3 regions of the Robertmurraya mangrovi genome follow, and region 3 is predicted to be linked to each of the others. Evidence: riboswitches for the same ligand, from Rfam matches in the RefSeq annotation. Region 3 holds a riboswitch; each other region holds the start of a gene.
The links. A riboswitch is a leader RNA that binds a small molecule or an ion and turns the genes downstream of it on or off. The one in region 3 is predicted to bind thiamine pyrophosphate.
Positions count from the first base shown of each region.

Region 1: linked by a shared signal. The riboswitch ahead of thiM (hydroxyethylthiazole kinase) and the one ahead of thiW (energy coupling factor transporter S component ThiW) in region 3 are both predicted to bind thiamine pyrophosphate.
Region 2: linked by a shared signal. The riboswitch ahead of SM124_RS01920 (ABC transporter substrate-binding protein) and the one ahead of thiW (energy coupling factor transporter S component ThiW) in region 3 are both predicted to bind thiamine pyrophosphate.

Region 1 covers NZ_JAXOFX010000017.1:73,212-79,940, reverse strand. Annotated here, with positions in the region: gene SM124_RS19450 (DEAD/DEAH box helicase) at 318-1,937, opposite strand; gene thiE (thiamine phosphate synthase) at 2,074-2,736, opposite strand; gene thiD (bifunctional hydroxymethylpyrimidine kinase/phosphomethylpyrimidine kinase) at 2,733-3,542, opposite strand; gene thiM (hydroxyethylthiazole kinase) at 3,555-4,364, opposite strand; TPP riboswitch at 4,697-4,803, opposite strand; gene SM124_RS19430 (flavin monoamine oxidase family protein) at 4,879-6,300, opposite strand; gene SM124_RS19425 (amino acid permease) at 6,349-6,729, opposite strand, start outside.
Region 2 covers NZ_JAXOFX010000001.1:370,200-376,928, reverse strand. Annotated here, with positions in the region: gene SM124_RS01940 (metal-dependent hydrolase) at 1-236, shown strand, start outside; gene SM124_RS01935 (NupC/NupG family nucleoside CNT transporter) at 364-1,581, shown strand; gene SM124_RS01930 (NAD-dependent protein deacylase) at 1,670-2,386, opposite strand; gene SM124_RS01925 (TetR/AcrR family transcriptional regulator) at 2,447-3,070, opposite strand; TPP riboswitch at 3,322-3,431, shown strand; gene SM124_RS01920 (ABC transporter substrate-binding protein) at 3,553-4,557, shown strand; gene SM124_RS01915 (MTH1187 family thiamine-binding protein) at 4,570-4,860, shown strand; gene SM124_RS01910 (ABC transporter permease) at 4,860-5,630, shown strand; gene SM124_RS01905 (ABC transporter ATP-binding protein) at 5,627-6,388, shown strand; gene SM124_RS01900 (TatD family hydrolase) at 6,372-6,729, shown strand, end outside.
Region 3 covers NZ_JAXOFX010000001.1:51,019-57,747, reverse strand. Annotated here, with positions in the region: gene thiC (phosphomethylpyrimidine synthase ThiC) at 1-1,614, opposite strand, end outside; TPP riboswitch at 1,710-1,822, opposite strand; gene thiW (energy coupling factor transporter S component ThiW) at 1,870-2,379, opposite strand; TPP riboswitch at 2,489-2,600, opposite strand; gene SM124_RS00390 (ABC transporter permease) at 2,676-3,929, opposite strand; gene SM124_RS00385 (ABC transporter ATP-binding protein) at 3,922-4,821, opposite strand; gene SM124_RS00380 (YhzD family protein) at 5,290-5,475, shown strand; gene SM124_RS00375 (DUF6434 domain-containing protein) at 5,582-6,154, shown strand; gene SM124_RS00370 (enoyl-CoA hydratase) at 6,228-6,729, opposite strand, start outside.

The DNA of each region.
Region 1 (6,729 bases), on a different contig from region 3:
AATTTTATACAAGAGAAATAATAGGAAAAAGCTATACCTGATTAGATATAGCTACAACTCTTTATAAAACCCTTTAGTTTGCTACTATTACATAATATGTGCACAACACCCGTTGATTTCCGCTACGGGCGAACGCTTTCCGCGGGGTGTGGCTTGAGCCTCCTCAGTCGCTTAGCTCCTTGCGGGGTCTCAAGGCTCACACTTCATCCCGCAGGAGTCGTCGCCCTTCCCTCCAATCAACTAGTTACTGGATTTATAATTTTGTGGTTCTTTTTGTGAACAACATAAAATTATCCCTTGTAAAAATAACTAGAATTCTATCTCTGTCTTTTCTGTCTATTGGTGCCTCCGCTAGTGCCTTTTCTTTTACTGAAACTAGGAGATGTTGGTTTTGTTCTTGTTGTTTGGCGGCTTCCACTGGATGTTTGATCATTTCTATTTTCTTGCCTATTGCGAGAGTGTTCAACATCTTGGCCTTTTTCTCTATTAAAAGTGGGGTTTTGCACACCTTTTCTTGGCTTAAATGAATCTTTCCCTGTTGGCTTTTCGTCTGTTTTTCTATTTCTTTCTATTGTTCGGTCTTTGCTAACCCATTTACTATCACGAGTTCTACCTTTAGGCGAGTCTTCTCTCTTATCCACTTTACTGTCACGAGTTCTGTCCTTTGGCGTGTCTTCTCGCTTCATTTTACTATCAGGAGATCTGCCCTTAGACCTATCTTCTCGTTTATCCCTTTTATTTCGATTGTTTGGTTTTCTTTTCTGTTTTTTCTTAGAGTCTTGGTTCGGCTTTGTTTCGATACCTTCAGCGACTTTTGCATTACCGAGGTTCTTCTTGTCAATAAAGATATTTAACTCGCGCTCAATCAAATCAAGAGCTGGTCGATCATCTGATGAATAAAGAGTAGTCGCCAGTCCTGTCATTCCTGCTCTTCCTGTTCGGCCGATACGATGAACGTAGCTTTCCGAATCTTGCGGGATATCATAGTTATAAACGTGAGTAACTCCTTCAACGTCAAGTCCTCTAGCAGCTACATCTGTAGCTATTAATAGCTGTATTTCTCCATCTCTAAAGCGTTTCATTACTTGTTCTCTTTTGGCCTGTGATAAATCTCCATGTAACTCATCACATTTTAAACCATGTGATTTTAAAGCTTCATACAATTTACTTACTCTTCGCTTTGTCCGACAGAAAATGACGGCTAGATAAGGTCGATGCATTTCAATTAGTTGAATTAAGGTTCCCTGCTTTGCACGGTCAACTGTATGGATGGCAATTTGTTTAACGGTCTCTGCAGGTCCTTGTGTTTTTTCAACTTGAATATATTCCGCTTCCTTCATGTGCCTTTTAGCTAATTTCCTTACCTCAGCTGGAATCGTTGCAGAAAACAACATTGTTTGTCGGCTTTTAGGTGTTTCCTTAATAATAGTTTCAACCTCATCAAGGAAACCAATATGTAACATTTGATCAGCTTCGTCAAGAACTAAGAAAGACAGCTGTCCTAAATCGATGGTTTCCCTTTTAATATGGTCTAATAGACGTCCAGGAGTTCCTACTACCAATTGCACGTTTTTCTTTAACTTCTTCAACTGTTTTTCAACGTCCTGACCGCCATAAACAGCCAATACATCGACATCTTCTATATCCTGTATGAGTTTTTCAATTTCTTCTGTAATTTGTAAAGCTAATTCCCTTGTTGGTGTAATAATTAATGCTTGGACATGTGTTGCACGTTTGTCTATTTTTTCTAATATGGGTAAAATAAACGCTAATGTTTTCCCTGTCCCCGTTTGGGCTTGGGCAATGATGTCTTTTCCTTCTGTTATGTATGGAATCGCCTGTTCCTGTATAGGTGTTGGTGTAACAATTCCGTTATGACGTAATTTATGAACGATATTTTCCGATAGGCCAAGTGATAAAAAATCACGCACTTTCATAATCCCTACTTTCTAAATAAAACCACATTTAATTATTAATATCTACTTAATAATGAGTGTTTGTTTTATAAATATCAAGTATTCATTGATTTTACCCTAAAATAAAAGGTATCTGGTTTTCCAGATACCTTGATCGTTAGCTAATTGGAGAATGGTTAGTATCAACACTTTTACGTATACTTCTTGCAGCCTCTTTTACCGATGGAGCTAAGCTAATGGCAGAAATAACAGAAACTCCATCACCACCAGCTTCCATTACAGTATGAGCATTTTCAGCATGAATACCACCGATTCCTACAATTGGAATGCTGATCCCTTTATCTCTCAATTCTTTAATAAGAGATACTCCTTGTACTGGCTTTGCATCTGTCTTTGTTTGGGTCGGGAAAATCGGTCCAATTCCAAAATAATCGGCACCTGCATTCATTGCCATAATGGCTTCTTCATGGTTATGTACAGATACACCAAGAATCATATTGCCTATTTTTTTTCTAACCATTTCAACGGGTTCGTCCTCCTGACCAATATGAACTCCATCAGCGTTAATGGCTATAGCTAAATCAATGTCATCATTTACAATAAAGGGGATATTCACTTTTTTACAAAGCTTTTGTAGTTGTAGGGCTAGATTTAGTTTCTGTTCGTCTTTTAGTGCCCCTTCTCCTTTTTCTCGATATTGAAAAAAGGTAATGCCTCCATCAATCGCTTCTTTTAAAACATCTAAAGGGTTCCTATTGCAATTTGTACTGCCCATAATGAAATATAACTTCAAATGGAATCTTAACTGTTCAGCAGTCATATTCTAGTCTCCCTTAGACTCTTCCTATAAGCTCCATGGTTTGTTGGTCCATGACCTAGTCCAATGTAAAGCTGGTCTTCAATTGCAGCCTGAATAAAGTCTTTTGCTGTTTTAACAGCTTTTTCAATTTGAATTCCCTTCGACAGTTCTGCTGCAATAGCTGCCGAAAAAGTACAACCCGTTCCGTGCGTATTTTTTGTCTGAATTCTATCACTTTCAAAAATGATAAAATTTACTCCATCGTATAAGAGGTCATTGGATTTCAAGGGGTCTGTGTCATGCCCCCCTTTAATCACTGCATTTTTTACACCCAAATCTATCAATCTTCTAGCTGCCTCTTTTTTATCTTCAAGACTCTCTATTTTCATACTAGTTAACTCTTCTGCTTCTGGAATATTTGGTGTAACAATGGTTGAGATGGGAAGTAAATATTTTTTTAGAGCTGAAATGGCGTCTAATTTTAGTAGGGAAGCTCCACCTTTAGCGATCATAACGGGATCCACTACCACATTCGTCCATCCATATTGTTTAATTTTTCCTGAAACTGCTTGAATAATTTCTCCATTAAAAAGCATCCCTGTTTTGATTGCGTCCGTTCCCATATCTGTACCTATGGAGTCCATTTGTTCAGCAACTGCATCTGGTGTAAGCGGGAAAACTGCTTGAACTCCTAATGTATTTTGAGCCGTAATGGCTGTAATAGCAGACATACCAAAAACCTCTAACTCCTGAAAGGTTTTAATATCCGCCTGAATCCCTGCACCACCACCACTATCTGAACCTGCTATGGTTAACACTTTCCTCAATGTCTAATCCCCCTATTCAACTCTTTCAAAAGAGCTATATTTTCGTAAATCATCTTCAGTTATAAGAGACAATTGATTTAAAAACTCGATTTGAAAGCTTCCTGGACCAAGTGTAGCTGTCCTTTTAGCGGCCATTTCTGCTGCTACTCCATACGTAGTTAAAGCAGCTACTGAAGCTAGCATGTAATCTGTTTCAACAGAGGCAAATGCTCCAACTACTGAAGTTAATAGACAACCAGTGCCTGTTACTTTTGTTAATAATGAATGTCCATTGCGAACAATATAAGTTTGATCACCGTTCGAGACTACATCATCTTTCCCAGTAATGATTACGATGGTGTTAAGCTTTTTAGCTGTTTTTTGAGCTAGCTCTCTAATATTCCCTTTTGTATTTCCAGCATCTACACCTTTGATATCCCAATTTTCTCCCGATATATTAGCAATCTCTGCTGCATTCCCCCGAATAACGGCTATTTCTATTTCGTTAATTATTCTTCTAGCTGTCTCCGTACGATAAGGAGTAGCTCCTGTACCAACAGGATCAAAAATAACCGGAACTCCTGATTGATTAGCTGATTTCCCTGCAATCATCATCGATTCAACTACTTGAGAATGGAGTGTCCCCATGTTTAGAACTAGTGCCCCAGCAATTTTGGCCATATCCGCAACCTCTTCAGCTGCATACGCCATAACAGGTGAAGCACCTAAAGCTAATAACCCATTCGCAGTGAAGTTCGTTACCACTACATTCGTAATATTATGTACAAGCGGATTAACCTCTCTTACTTTATTTAATAAGTTAAATACTTGACTCTTTTCCATGAGCAATTCCCTCCTAAGGTAAAATAAAATAGTTTAAAGAAGATGCAAATCCTGATCTAAGTAGGCTGTTTTCATATAGTTGTAGTCTACTCCTTATTTACAAGTCTGAGTTGATTGGAGCGGAAGGTACTTGACTCCTGCAGGAAAAGAGGGGATGGGAGACCCCACAGGCGGCACGCCGAGGAGGCTCCCATCCCTCCCTGCGGAAAGCAAGTACCTGGAGCGGAAATCAACGGGTAATGTTTAAAACAACCAATCTATCTGAAAAAAACCTAAAATAAAAAGCCAGACCCATAAAAATGGACCTGGCTGGTTGGTTAGTAAAAGAAACATGCATCTTTTGACTACTTTCCTACGCTGGTATAATCCAGATCAGGTCCAAAGGGTTAAAAAACATCCGTTTTTCTCTCAGCTCCAATGAGCACCCCTAGTAGTTAAACGTATTCAATTCTCTTTTATAGTAACTTTTCAAACAATGAAAGTAAACAGTAGATTACTACAATAATATAGTAAGTTAGTTCTTTATAATATTCTTATTTTGCAACAGAAACTCTTTTTTTAAAGTCGTGTTTCCAGTTAAAAAATGATGAACACGTCTTCCTGTTTTAATACCTGACTCAATGGCACCATCGATAAATCCGGCCCAACCGTTCGCATAGGTTGACCCAGCTAAGAACACAGCATTTTCAGGTGTATTCCAAGCCTCCTGAAAGGACGTTAGTTGATTAGGCTTTAACATAGGCCAGGTTTCTTTCGTAAACTCATCATTGACCCAATCATGACCGGTACATTCAAGTACTTCTACATCAGGTAACCAATACTTCAGTGCTTTCTCCACATCTTCACGATTGTTAGGATCTAATTTTTTAACATCAGCACCAAAACCTACGATAATGCTATCTTCACCTACATAACGATCTAAATGGACAGAGTTTAATGGATAATCTCCATGTGCTAAAGCATCAAAAGGCTCTAGTTTTCCTTTTAGTTTTGCCCAAACTTTAACTCCCTTTGAAGTCTGCCCTTCCTTCGATGAAGCCTGTTTTTCTTTTGAAAGTGGCGGTGAAAATTCAACATCCTTTAAGGTCGTTAAAGGTACCGTAACGATTACAGCTTTTCCAGTGTACGTTTTTCCTTTTTGTGTAGTTACAATCACTTGATTATTTTGCTGTTCAACTTTCTTCACTACAGTGGAAAGTTTCAAATCGGCGTCGGCGTCAGATGCCATGGCTTCAATAAGTGCTTTTGTACCTTTCTTAATCCTGAAACTTGAAATCATTGCACTATGTGTATCCCAGTTCCCTTGTGAGAACACCCACCAACGAAAGATTTGCGTAAGTGCACCTTCCGCAGGGGAACCACAGAAATCTGAGGCAACCCAACCGTGAATAATATCATACTCTTCTTGAGTTAAATTAAACTGTTTTAAAAATTCGTCTGCCGTCAGTTTATCTAAGTCTTTCATATCTGGAGATGAAAGTGGTTGAAAAGGGAGTGGCATATTTTTATTGCTTTCTTTCATTAACTTTTCAATAGGACCTCTTAACTTTTGTCTAAACTCAGGAACCGTTGAGGAATAAGTTTTGTTATTTGTAATCCAATATACCTTTTCAGCTTTAGGACCTGTCGTTAATTCTAAATCGTATCTAGTAATCTCTGTCCAGACGTAAGGTTGATGCCAGTGAACATAAGTCCCACCCATTTCAAGCTCAGAATCTAGACGTTTGTCTACCCAAGTTCGGCCGCCAATTCGGTCTCGTGCTTCTAAAACAAGTACATTATGTCCTAGTAATCTTAATTCTCTTGCTGCCGTAATACCAGAAAAGCCTCCACCAATAACAATGACATCATACTTTTTTTCTTTCATATATAACTCTCCTCCTTGAAAAACTTCATTTCCTAGAGTTAGTTGTTTAGTATGTGAGTTAATATTCATCATGAGAAAACCCCAGCACCCACTACTAGCATACTGGAGTTTTTCCAATTATATTTCTTCTTTTACATCGATTTCTGATGATTTTCTCTTGGTATAAACAAAGTGATAATAGAGATAACTCGCTACCACAAAGCCGAAGCCCCAATACAGGGAAGTTCTTTGAGTCGGATCAAAGGCTGTAAAGACGAAGATCGCTAAACACATAACGATACAAAGTATAGGAACGAAGGGGTACCATTTTACTCGGTATTTTAAATCTTCTATTTTCCCTCCACCCGCAACATATTGCTTTCTAAATTTAAGCTGTGCTACGGCGATGGCTAACCAAGTTAATGTCCCTCCAATTCCACTGATAGCAAGTAAGACGACAAACAATGTATCAGCAGCCACATAGCTAGTTAATAAGGAAAGTAAAGCAAACGCTAGTGT
Region 2 (6,729 bases), 320 kb from region 3:
AAATTTTTAAAGATAATTTGTTTCAAAAGAAAACAGAGCAGTATTCACTATCTTCAAGTGAAGAGGCTGATTTAGAAACGTTATTTAAAGAAAAACCAGAAGCTAAGACCCTTTATCAATGGTCTCCATTTGTAGTCATTGTTGATGATGATAACAAACTTGGGATATATGATCCGCGCTTTTATCGAAATGGACAGTCATTCTTGTTTGAGTATATTGAAAAAACTCAGAAGTAGTAAACCTAATAACCACATTTGCGAAACAGCCTTATAATAGCTCCTTATTTTTTATACGCGAGTTATTAATAGTAATTTTGGACAACCTACCTACAGGAAATCATTTTTTGTATTTGAGGTGTAGGTTATGAATATTATCTGGGGTATTTTAGGAGTAATAACTGTCCTCGCATTAGCCTTTTTACTATGCGAAAATAAACGCTCCATAAAACTAAGGACTATTTTAGGTGGGCTTGCTATTCAGTTTGCTTTTGCCTTCCTTGTTTTAAAATGGGAGCCAGGTCAAAAAGGGCTTAATCGTTTTACTATGGTCATTAACGATATAATTAATTACGCGAATCAAGGGATCAACTTCCTATTTGGCGGTTTGTATGCAGAAGGGTCTGGTGTAGGATTTGTCTTTGCTTTTCAAGTGCTTCCTGTTGTAATCTTCTTTTCTGCTTTAATATCCGTTCTTTATTATTTACGAATTATGCAAGTGGTCATAAAAATTATAGGTGGAGCACTTTCATGGTTTCTTGGAACTAGGAAAGCAGAAACGATGTCAGCTGCCGCTAATATCTTTGTTGGACAAACAGAAGCTCCTCTTGTCATTCGACCATACATAAATAATATGACGAAATCTGAGTTATTTGCCGTTATGACCGGTGGGCTTGCATCAGTAGCAGGTTCTGTATTAGTAGGATATTCACTATTAGGGGTGCCCCTGGAATATTTGCTAGCAGCTAGTTTTATGGCTGCTCCTGCAGGGTTAATTATGGCAAAAATGATTGTTCCTGAAACGGATCAATCAGAGGAACCAAAAGAGTTTGAAATGGAGATGGATAAAGATTCAACAAACGTAATTGATGCAGCTGCAAGAGGGGCTAGTGTTGGACTACAATTAGCTTTAAATATTGGTGCCATGCTTTTAGCTTTTATCGCTTTAGTTGCACTAATCAATGGACTACTAGGGTGGTTGGGCAGCTTGTTTGGCTTTTCAGGAATTTCCTTGGAGATGATTTTAGGCTATCTTTTCTCACCTATCGCATTTGCTATCGGTGTTCCTTGGGATGAAGCTATCATCGCTGGAAACTTTATTGGCCAAAAGCTCATTTTAAATGAATTTGTGGCTTACTCAGCTTTCGCTCCAGAAATCCCGAATTTATCTCCAAAAACCGTGGCGATTGTAAGCTTTGCTTTATGTGGATTTGCCAACATCTCATCTATGGCCATTTTATTAGGAGGATTAGGTAACTTAGCACCTAGTCGAAGAGCAGACATTGCCCGTTTAGGAATTAGAGCTGTCATTGCTGGTGCCCTCGCTTCCTTACTGAGTGGTGCAATTGCTGGAATGTTGTTTTAGCCCGTAAATTCTCCTCATTGTGATACAACAAAAAACGCTTGAAAAAACATTCCCAGTTATACTTCAAGCGTTTTTTCTTTATACACTCTCACAAACCAAGCTGATTATTTAATTCCACTAGTAATTCCCTAATTTTTCTATTGTGAATGACTTCATCAGCATACGCATCGAGTTCTGTTGGCTCCATGTTAATGATGACAAGCTTTGCCCCCATTTGCTTAGCTACTAAAGGAAATTGATTAGCAGGTGTGACACTTAGTGAAGAACCCAAAACGATAAACAAATCTGCTTTTTCTGATTCTGTAACGGCAAAATCGAGGGCCTCTTCAGGAAGCATTTCTCCAAATAAAACAACAGATGGTCGTAAAACTCCCCCACATTCGCATGCAAATTGTTCCCTTAAATATTCTTCACTCGAATACGACTTTCCACAGTTCTGACAGTGAACCTTTTGCAACGTTCCATGTAATTCAGCCACTTTTTTGCTACCAGCTTGTTGATGGAATCCATCTACGTTTTGAGTAATAATACTTTGGATTATAGCTTTCTCTTCCCATTGGGCTAGAATTTTATGACCAATATGCGGCTTACATTCATTTAAGCCAATCACTCGATGACGATAAAACTCAATAAACTCATTTACATTTTCATTTAAAGCTTTCGTGCTAGCAAATTTACTTGGATCCTTTTGCTTCCACATTCCAGATTGAGAAGATCTGAAATCGGGTAAACCACTTTCTGTAGACATCCCAGCACCTGTTAATAAAACCGTATGATGAGATTCCTTTAACCATTTTAATAACACTAAAAATACCTTCTTTCTATTAAAATGAACCTCTTGCTAGAAACAAGAGGTTCGTTCATATTAAGACTTTGTCTCCAATAAGGTATCCATAACCATACCTTTCATGCACTCCAATATATTTTGGTATGGGTATTCCTTATATAGCACAGCTTGGACAGTAGCACCATCAATGATCGTCCAGAATAGGTTTGCAACCATAATCGGATTGATATCCTTCTTGAATTCTCCTGTTTTCACACCTTGTTCTACAATCTTTGTTACGAAATCAATAAAAAACCTGTTTCCTCTCTCTTGTAAAAGTAACCGTAAATTTTCATCTCTAGAGGAGTGAAGACGAAATTCATAATGTACCACAATCGTTTCTTTCCTATCTGGATCGAAGGGATCAATAGATATGTATAAGTCAAATAAATATAAAAGTCTTTCAGTTGCTGTCTGAAAAGAGTTTATTTTTTCTGTTAAAAGCTCATTTGTTTCATTCGTTTGTTCATTCATTAATTCTAAATAGATTTCTTCTTTACTCTTAAAATAGTTATAAATAGCACCCTTGCTAATACTTGAATGGGCAACAATATCATCAATAGTTGCGGCTTGAAACCCCTTTTTTGCAAAACAAGCAAGCGCACTATTTAAAATTTCTTTTTTCTTCTGTCGCTTATACTCTTCAGAAACAATAGGGGGCATGTGTTCTCCTCCGTAACTTTGTACAAATTATTTTTTTATTAAATCATAGTTATTAAACAGTCACAACCTTTATTAGAAACGACTAGTCAGTTTAAATTGTACTGAAAATTTTGATTTATTACAATAAACTTCTTTTACAAGTAAAAACATACTTTTAGTAGTCAATTAAAAATAATCTGTTATAATGAGTGAGGAATTAACAATATAAGAATAAATTTCAATTTCTTCACATTGAAACTTATTCAAATAGGTAAGAATAGTAGGGGAACTGGTGTTGCCGGTTGAGATTGCATCCTTTAGTTGCTGACCCTTTGAACCTGATCTGGCTTATACCAGCGTAGGGAACATATTCTAAAAACAGTACATGTCTATTGTTTACGGTATGCGCCCAAAGGTCTTTTCCTTGGGCGCTTTTTGTTTTCCTAGGCTGCTTTAGCCCTTACCTAAGAAATTTTTCACATACATAGGAGGCTCGGTACAAAATGAAAAAAGGATGGTTAGTTGCTTTATGTTCTTTGTTTTTGATAACTGGATGTGCAGGGAATCAAAATGGAGAAACTTCTGAAGGACAAAAAGAAGAGAAAAAATCATTAGAAAAAGTATCTGTTGTTCTCGATTGGACTCCAAATACAAATCACACTGGTTTATATGTTGCAAAAGAAAAAGGATATTTTGAAGAAGAAGGTTTAGACGTTGAAATAATTATGCCAGGGGAAGCAGGTGCTGACCAGTTAGTTGCTTCTGGAAAAGCTGAATTTGGTGTTAGCTACCAAGAAAGTATTACATTAGCGCGTGTGCAAGACGTTCCCTTAGTATCCATTGCCGCAATCATTCAACATAATACATCTGGTTTTGCTTCACCTGTAGATAAAAATATTAAATCGCCGAAAGATTTTGAAGGTAAATCCTATGGTGGATGGGGATCTCCCGTTGAAAAGTCAGTAATTGCATCTCTCATGCAACAAGAGGATGGGAATGTTGAAAAAGTAGATTTCGTTAATATGGGAGACACTGATTTCTTTACTGCCGTAAAAAGAGACATTGATTTTGCTTGGATTTATTACGGTTGGACGGGAGTAGAAGCAGAGCTTCGTGGAGAGGAAATCAATATGGTTTATTTAACCGACTACTCCGAGAAATTGGATTACTATACACCGGTACTCGCTACGAATGAAAAAATGATTTCAGACAATCCAGAGACAGTAAAAGCTTTTATGAAGGCTGCAGCTAAAGGCTACCAATATACAATGGACCAACCTGCTGAAGCAGCAGATATCTTATTAGCCGCAGCACCTGATTTAGATGCAGACTTAGTGAAAAAAAGCCAAGAATGGTTAGCATCTAAATATCAAGATGATGCACCTAGATGGGGTGAACAGAAGCTTGAGGTCTGGGAAAACTACGCCAATTGGATGTTAGAAAACAAACTACTTGAAGGCGAGCTAGATGCGGAAAAAGCCTTTACAAATGAATTTTTACCTGAATAAGGAGGGCTAGTCATGGCAAATGCATTAGTGAGTATTCAAATCATACCCAAAACAAAAAATGGTGAAAGTGTCATTCCATATGTAGATGCTGCAATTTCAGTGATAGAAGCATCCGGCGTAAAGTATGAAGTACATCCTTTAGAGACGACCATGGAAGGAGATCTTCAGGAATTATTTAATATTATCTCGAAAATGAATGAAAAAATGATTGAACTTGGAAGTAGCAACGTAATCTCTCAAGTTAAGGTACTCTATCAACCTGAAGGTATTACAATGGATCAATTGACGGAGAAGTATAAGTAATGAAGGAATTTTTTAAGAAGGGATGGAGACCATTAATGGTTCTCCTCCTTTTGTTCATTATCTGGGAGATTACTGTAAAATTCGCCGATATTCCTAAATGGTTACTTCCCCCACCATCCAATATCATGATGGAAGGATATTCAGGCTGGGAACCGTTCATGCCCCATCTAGTTTCAACCATACAATTAGCTCTATTGGGGTTTATTATTGGATCAGTGATTGGACTAGCGACAGCTATCCTATTGCACCTACTGCCGACTGTTAGGGAATCAATCTATCCTTTACTTATTCTAACTCAAAATGTACCCATTATTGTGTTGGCACCACTTCTCGTTATTTGGTTTGGATTTGGACTGCTACCTAAAATCATTGTGATCACTTTGGTTTGTTTCTTCCCCATCACTGTAGCTGCACTAGATGGTTTTAGGCAAACAGCTCCAGAGTTAAAACACTACATGAACATGGCAGGTGCTACAAAAAGCCAACTTTTTTGGAAACTAGAATGGCCTTATTCTTTACCTTCCATTTTTTCAGGTTTAAAAATATCTGCTACATATAGTGTAATGGGAGCCGTTATTTCTGAATGGCTTGGTGCAAAATTAGGAATTGGTGTCTATATGACGCTTGCTTCCTCCTCTTTTCGGACGGACCGAGTTTTTGTAGCCATTTTTGCTATTATGATTCTTAGTTTATTATTCTTTTTCCTTATTGTTTCAATAGAAAGATATCTAGTCCGCTACCGAGTGAAAGGAGTAGATACGAAAAAATGAATGTATTAACGGTCCATAACTTAAGTAAAAAATTCGATCATCAAGTAGTCATTGAAAATTTAAACTTAGCAATAAAAGAAGGAGAATTTGTCTCTATTTTAGGGCCGTCTGGTAGTGGTAAAAGTACATTTTTCAACCTAGTTGGCGGGATCCTAGCCCCAGACTCCGGTTCCATCCTATTAAATGGAGAAACAATCAATGGGAAACGAGGATTTATTAGCTATATGCCACAAACTCCTTCTCTGTTTCCTTGGAGAACGATTCTACAAAATGTATTACTTGGACAAGAACTACATGGAAAAACAGACAAAGAGAAAGCCATCCACATGTTAAATAAAGCCGGATTAGGAGATTATCTCTCTGCCTATCCAGATGAGTTATCTGGTGGAATGAAGCAAAGAGCTGCTTTTATTAGAGCCTTACTTAGCCCTGGTTCAATCATCTGTTTAGATGAGCCTTTTTCAGCTTTAGACGAACTTACTCGCCATGAAATGCAAAACTGGCTTCTATCCATTTTGGATGATTACCGAAAAACAGTTCTCTTTGTTACTCACAACATTGAAGAGGCCCTATATTTGTCGGACCGTATTCTCATACTCTCTGATAAACCTGCAAGCGTGGTCAAGGAAGTGATTGTTCCATTCACAAGACCTAGAGAAGAAAGCCTATTACTAGAGGAAGATTTTTTCAAGTGGAAAAGAGACATCCATCTTGTACTTAAGGGATTAGGAAGTGACTCGAATGGTAAAAATGATTGATTCTCATATCCATTTAGATTTATATCAGGAAGAACAGCTTGAACAGCTTTTAAGTTCGTTGGATTCTATAGAAGCACTTATTACTGTATCCTTTCATCTACATTCTTGTAAAAAAAATCTGCTTATAGCAAGCAAAACTAATAAGATAAAAGTAGCATTTGGATACCATCCGGAGCAGTCTCTCCCCGACGAAGCCTCAACGGAGGAGTTGTTTCAATGGATTAGACAGAATCAGCATCGCATGATAGCAATTGGAGAAGTCGGCCTACCTTACTACTTAAGAAAAGAACACCCTGAACTAAAACTAGAAGGATATGTAGAATTGTTAGAAAGGTTTGTTC
Region 3 (6,729 bases):
GAAGTGAGCCGTTTTAGCTCCTTCAGCTGGTAGGGTTTCATCATGATATTCCCTAGCCCTCTCAGGATCTAAAGATAAATTAAATTGATCGTTCCAGCGGAATTCAAATCGAGCCTTTGATAATGCATTGTCCCTCACTTGTGCACCGGGATGGCCTTTAGCTAAATCAGCTGCATGTGCGGCAATTTTATAAGCGATAACCCCTTCACGAACATCATTTTTATTTGGAAGTCCTAAATGCTCTTTAGGCGTTACATAGCAGAGCATGGCTGTTCCAAACCAGCCAATCATGGCAGCTCCAATAGCTGATGTAATATGATCATATCCCGGTGCAATATCTGTAGTTAAAGGACCGAGCGTGTAAAAAGGAGCTTCTTTACAAATTTCTAATTGTTTTTCCATGTTTTCTTTAATCATATGCATTGGCACATGCCCTGGACCTTCAATCATAACTTGAACATCATGTTTCCAAGCAATCTCCGTCAATTCACCTAATGTTTCTAGCTCTGCAAATTGTGCTTCATCATTTGCATCTGCAATCGATCCTGGTCGTAGTCCATCTCCTAAAGAAACAGCAATGTCATACGCTTTTAAGATTTCACAGATTTCTTCAAAGTGAGTGTATAAGAAGTTTTCTTTATGGTGAGCCAAACACCACTGAGCTAATATAGATCCTCCACGTGACACGATTCCTGTCGTTCTTTTTGCCGTCATTGGAATATATCTTAATAGCACTCCAGCATGAATGGTGAAATAATCAACCCCTTGTTCAGCCTGTTCTATTAACGTGTCGCGATAAACCTCCCAAGTTAAATCTTCTGCAACACCTTTCACTTTTTCTAATGCTTGATAAATAGGTACAGTTCCAACAGGTACAGGAGAGTTACGAATAATCCATTCTCTTGTTGTATGTATGTTTTTCCCTGTTGATAAATCCATGATGGTATCCGCACCCCATCTAGTTGCCCAAGTCATTTTCTCTACTTCCTCTGAAATAGAATAAGACACCGCAGAGTTTCCGATATTCGCATTTATTTTCACATGAAAGTTACGTCCAATAATCATTGGTTCGCTTTCAGGATGATTAATGTTAGCAGGGATAATGGCTCTTCCGCATGCTACTTCTTTACGTACAAACTCTGGGTCAAGCTGTTCTCTTATAGCGATGAACTCCATTTCAGGTGTGATCATGCCTTTTTTCGCATAGTGCATTTGAGTTACATTCGAGCCCTTTTTTGCTCTTAAAGGCCTTTTTACAACATTAGGAAAAACTTCTACAATTCTACCATCCACGTCATTTCGATAGCCATTATCTTCTGGTTTGACTTCTCTACCTTCGTATTCCTCAACATCATTACGCTCTACTATCCAGTTTTGACGAAGCTTCGGTAAGCCTTTATAAATATCAACCTCGTAATTAGGATCTGTATAAGGTCCACTCGTATCATACACTCGAATTGGTGCATTTTCTTCTGTTCCAAAAATTCCTTCCGTTGCTGATTGATAAATCTCCCTCATTGGAACTTGTATATCTGTGCTCCCACCTTCTACATAAACCTTTCTACTGCCTGGAAACTGATTTAATGGTTGTAATTGATTTTTCTCTTTTTGCATGGTTATACCTCCAATTTGTTTGTTTGCTCAAAAAATAAAAAACGGGTTCCCAATAAGGAACCCGAGTGTAAGTAGATGAAGAGTGCGTGAATAATCGCACTGTCAGACTACTTCCCTACGCTGATATGAATCAGATCAGGTTCAAAGGGTCAAAAACTTTACGCGCGTTTTTTCTCAGCCCTGCTATAGGACTCCCCTAGTAGATTTTTCTATTAAATTTATTTCTCTATAAAGATATTAGTTATATGTTCGTTTTTAGAACTTACTAACATTATTTAATTCTCTGTTCAGTCCTACATTTCTTTGGAATACAGTTAAAATTATGAAGCCTATTGCCGCTCCACCTATGGAACTCACTATAAATGCTGGCACAAAGCCGAATAGAGTAGCCTCTTTTCCTAATAAAAGTGTAGCAATTGGATATGAGGCTAAGGCTCCTAATATTCCTGTTCCAATTACTTCACCAAATGCTGCAAATAACGTTTTTCTAGTTTTTAAGAATATTAGACTTGCCAGGAGAGCTCCAATCATACTGCCTGGGAAAGCAAATAGAGAGCCTGTTCCCATCATATTTCTTAATAATGAGACGGTAAAAGCTTGGGCTACTGCATAATAAGGTCCTAATAATACAGCAGATAATACATTAATAAAATGTTGCATAGGAAATACTTTGGCAAAGCCTATCGGAATATAAAACATATGACTGGTTAGTGTTCCGATTGCAACCATCATTGCCGTTAACGTTAACTTTTGTGTTTTCCCCATAAAAATCCCTCCAATTGTGGTTTTCACTGGGGGTGTGCATACTAATTAAATCCTCTATTTTTTGGAGTCAAAAAAAGCAGACTCCAGCAATAGGAATCTGCGTATGTAGACAAAAGTCAATACACTTCCCTCCGCTGGTACGAACCAGATCAGGTTAAAAGGGTCAAAGACTATAGGTCTTAATCTCAGCCGGCCAATATCCGGCACCCCCAGTGACGTAAGAATATGTTATTTTCATTGCAACTATAACACATAAGGTAAAATTTGCAAATATATTTTTCTTTATCTCTAATAAACTAATCCTTCTTCGTAAGTTGTAGAGCTTTTTTAATATCTTTAAAGGAATTTGATTTTCCGTACATTAATACTCCCCCTTTGTATACTCTAGCTCCAAATATCGCTAGCAGTATAATGGTAATGAGTAATATAACAATCCCTAAAAGTGGCTCCCAAACTGGTAGAGTCAACATTCCTACACGCATAAACATAAGCATCGGTGTAAAGAACGGAATATAAGAAGTAATTTGAATAAATGGTGTTTCTGGTTGACCTAGTCCGAACATGGCAATCATAAATCCAGCAACCACTAATAAAGTCATTGGCGTAATCATTTGTTGAACATCTTCAATTCTACTAACTAGTGAACCTAAAAAGGCTGCTAAGGTTGCATATAGGAAATATCCTAATAAGAAAAATATTAAAGCATAGACAATCGTTGCTAACGGTACGTCACCGAATCCAAAGAAGCTAAAGAAGCCACCTTCTAAAGAGTCCATATTATGTTTAACTGAATAGTATCCTACTCCAATTAGTAAGACCATTTGAGTTAAACTTAACAAAGCAATTCCCAATATCTTAGCAAACATCTGCTTTACTGGGGATACGCTTGAGATTAGAATCTCCATTACACGTGATGATTTTTCTGTCGCCACTTCCATTGCAATCATACTTGCATACATGATTACGGCAAAATAAATAAAGAATAGCAATACATAAACTAATCCCCGAGCTTGGTTAAGTTCCTCCTCGGTTTTTGCGTTTTCAGCTAATGCTATACTTTCAAATGGAACAGGCTCATAAAGCTTTCCTAACTGTTCTTGAGTCAGATTAATTTGATTCGCTGCCAATTGCGTTTTGATTTGCTGCAAGCCATTCCGTAGTTCTTGTGATAAGGTTGTATCTGCAACCGTATTTGCTTTAAAAGTAGCTACTGGTAAGTTTTCTTCATTAAATTTTAATAACAGTAAGCCCTCATAATTACCTTCTTCTACATCTTTCTCAGCTGCTTCCTCTGTTTTTTCATAATTAGTAAGCTTTATTTCTTCATTAACGATTTTCAATTGTTCTTGAAGAGGCTGTATAAGTGTTGCCGTTTCATCTATTACAGCTATGTTTGTTCCTTTTTCGTCCTTAGTAAAAGTCTCCATGATAGTATTTAGATTAGTAAGACCGACAATAATGACAAGCGTGACTAAAGTTGTAATAATAAAAGATTTTGTCTTTAATTTGCTAATATAAGTATGAAATAAAATAACCCAAAAATTACTCATATGCTGCACCTACTTTCTCTATAAAGATATCGTTTAAGGATGGTTCTTCTATTTCAAATTTCCGAATAAAGCCTTTTCCTACAATCTCTTTTAATACCTTTTCCGCAACTTCTTCTCCTTCTATTTGTAGGTGAATACCCTCTGTTGTCTTTTTTGATTTCATAACTCCTGGGTAGTCCATTAGAAATTCAAGGGAAAAGTCTGCATGAATAACTAAGTTTTTCTTTCCAAATGAACGTTTAATTTCTTTCAAAGAGCCATGTACAACAGGGCTACCTTTATGCATGATACATAAATGTTCACACATTTCCTCTACGTGTTCCATTCGATGACTGGAAAAAACAATGGTGGTCCCATTATTCTTTAAATCTAAAACAGCCTCTTTAAGCTGTTCAACATTGACAGGATCAAGTCCACTGAATGGCTCGTCTAAAATAAGTAATTTCGGTCTATGGATAACAGCCGCAATGAATTGTATTTTTTGTTGATTTCCTTTCGAAAGCTCTTCTACTTTCTTATTTGCATATTCAGGGACCTTAAAACGACTTAACCAAACATCTAGTTCTTTCAAAGCATCTTGTTTTTGCATTCCTCTTAATCTAGCTAAATAAACAATTTGGTCCTTCACTTTCAGCTTCGGATACAGACCTCTTTCCTCCGGCAGATACCCAATTAAATGACTAGTAGAATAATTAATTGGCTTCCCGTCCCACGTAATAGTCCCACCACTTGGGTTTAGTAAGCCTAGAATCATTCTAAAAGTCGTTGTCTTCCCAGCACCATTTGCCCCTAAAAATCCAAACATTTCTTTTTCTGGAATACTAATAGAAAGATTATCAACAGCTGTAAAATCCCCAAACCTTTTCGTAACATGCTCAATCCTTAACACCATAAAAACTCCTCCTATTCTAATAACTTATACGATTAAAAATACAAAAAGGTTCAATTTTCCAAAAAAGAATGTCTAATTTTAATTATTAATTTATATTTTGTATTGAAAAACATAGATTTATATTATGCTATTTTAAAACAATATATGGTACAAAAGGTTATTAAAAACTAAGCACCGAGTTGATTGGAGGGGAAGGTACTTGACTCCTACGGGAAATAGAGGAAAGGTCAAGACCCCACAGACGAACAGGAGGCTTGACTTCCTCCCGAGGAAGAATTCGCACTTAGAAAAAATCGGCTATTGGATTTTTTCGTTAATTCTTCCCCGTGGAAAGCAAGTACCTGGACCGGAAATCAACGGGTAAAATTATGAGAATGACATTACTTTGTAAATCGTCCTTGTACAAACAATAAAATTATGCAAGAATAATAGTAACTATCTGAATTTTTTAACAAAGGGGTTAATAGAATGAAGAACTACAAATTAACAGTATTTGAGGCAAACGGTGAGAAAATTTTAGATGAAAGTTTTGAAGCTAGTAACGACCAAGATGCAAAAGTAAAAGGCGAACAACTTTTAAAAGAAAAAAACTTTCTAGATCATACACATCGTTGTACTTCACCTAGCGGAAAACTAATACTTTTCCACTCATAATAGGTTCTTTTGACATAAGTTCGTTAACTTATGTCTATTTTTTTCTTCACAAAACAGAACAAATGTTCTATAATGGTAATAAATTCAAATTAAAGAGGCTAACAAAATGAGACCTAAACTTTCAAAAGAAATGAACCCCCAAGACTTCATAAGCTTTTATTGGTTAAAAAGTGAATTACAAAACTTTTGTAAACAAGAAGGCATACCCACATCTGGCTCAAAACTAGAACTGACAAATAGAATTACAACCTATCTTGAGACAGGATTAATCAGCAGTAGTAAGTTAAAAATGAAAAGGACAAAGGACAAAGTGCACTCACAAGAAGAGCTAAGTCTAAATACGGTTATAACCGAACAACATCGCTGCAGTCAAAGTGTAAGACACTTTTTTAAAACCGTCATTGGTGAACATTTTCATTTTTCTACATATATTCAAAACTATTTTAAAGATAACGTTGGAAAAACATATCGAGATGCTGTATCAGCTTGGGACGAAGAAGAGGTTAGAAAGAAAAACCCTGATTATCAAACAAACATATCCCCACAATTTGAGTACAACCAATTCATCCGTGATTATTTTACTGACCCATCAAATGATGGGAAAAGTTTACAGGAAGCGATTTCTGCTTGGAAACATATAAAGAAACTACCTGGGAGTAACAAATACGTTCCACAATAAAGTAATGCACCAAAAGCAAATATACTTTTGGTGCATTCTTACATACCAGTATACTAATATAATATTAACCTATTTATTTACCCGTAAACTGCGGTTTTCTCTTTTCTACAAATGCTTTAATACCTTCTAAATGATCTTCGGTTTGGCGCATTTTATACTGAGCATGTTTTTCAATTTCTAGTATCTTCAGTAAATGTGGTCTATTATTTTCAGCTAGAATTTTCTTCGTTTTAACCATTGCTTGAATAGGTTTATTCAGCCAGTCTTCAATTTTTTGGTTTAGGGCTTCTTTGTAATCAGATGCTACTTCATGAATTAAGCTTAATTGCAAAGCTTCACTAGCAGTCAAGGTCTTACCTTCCCAGATTAATTGTTTCGCTTTATCTTCTCCTAATCGACGTTCTAAGAAGAAGTGAGCTCCCCCATCAGGAATTAACCCAATACCAATGAAATTCATTGCCAATTTACTTTTTTCGTCTGCTAAAATGTAATCTGTTGCTAACGCTAAACTCAAGCCAAGACCTGCAGCAGCACCTGAAACCGCACTAATCGTAAGCATTGGCAAACTATAAATG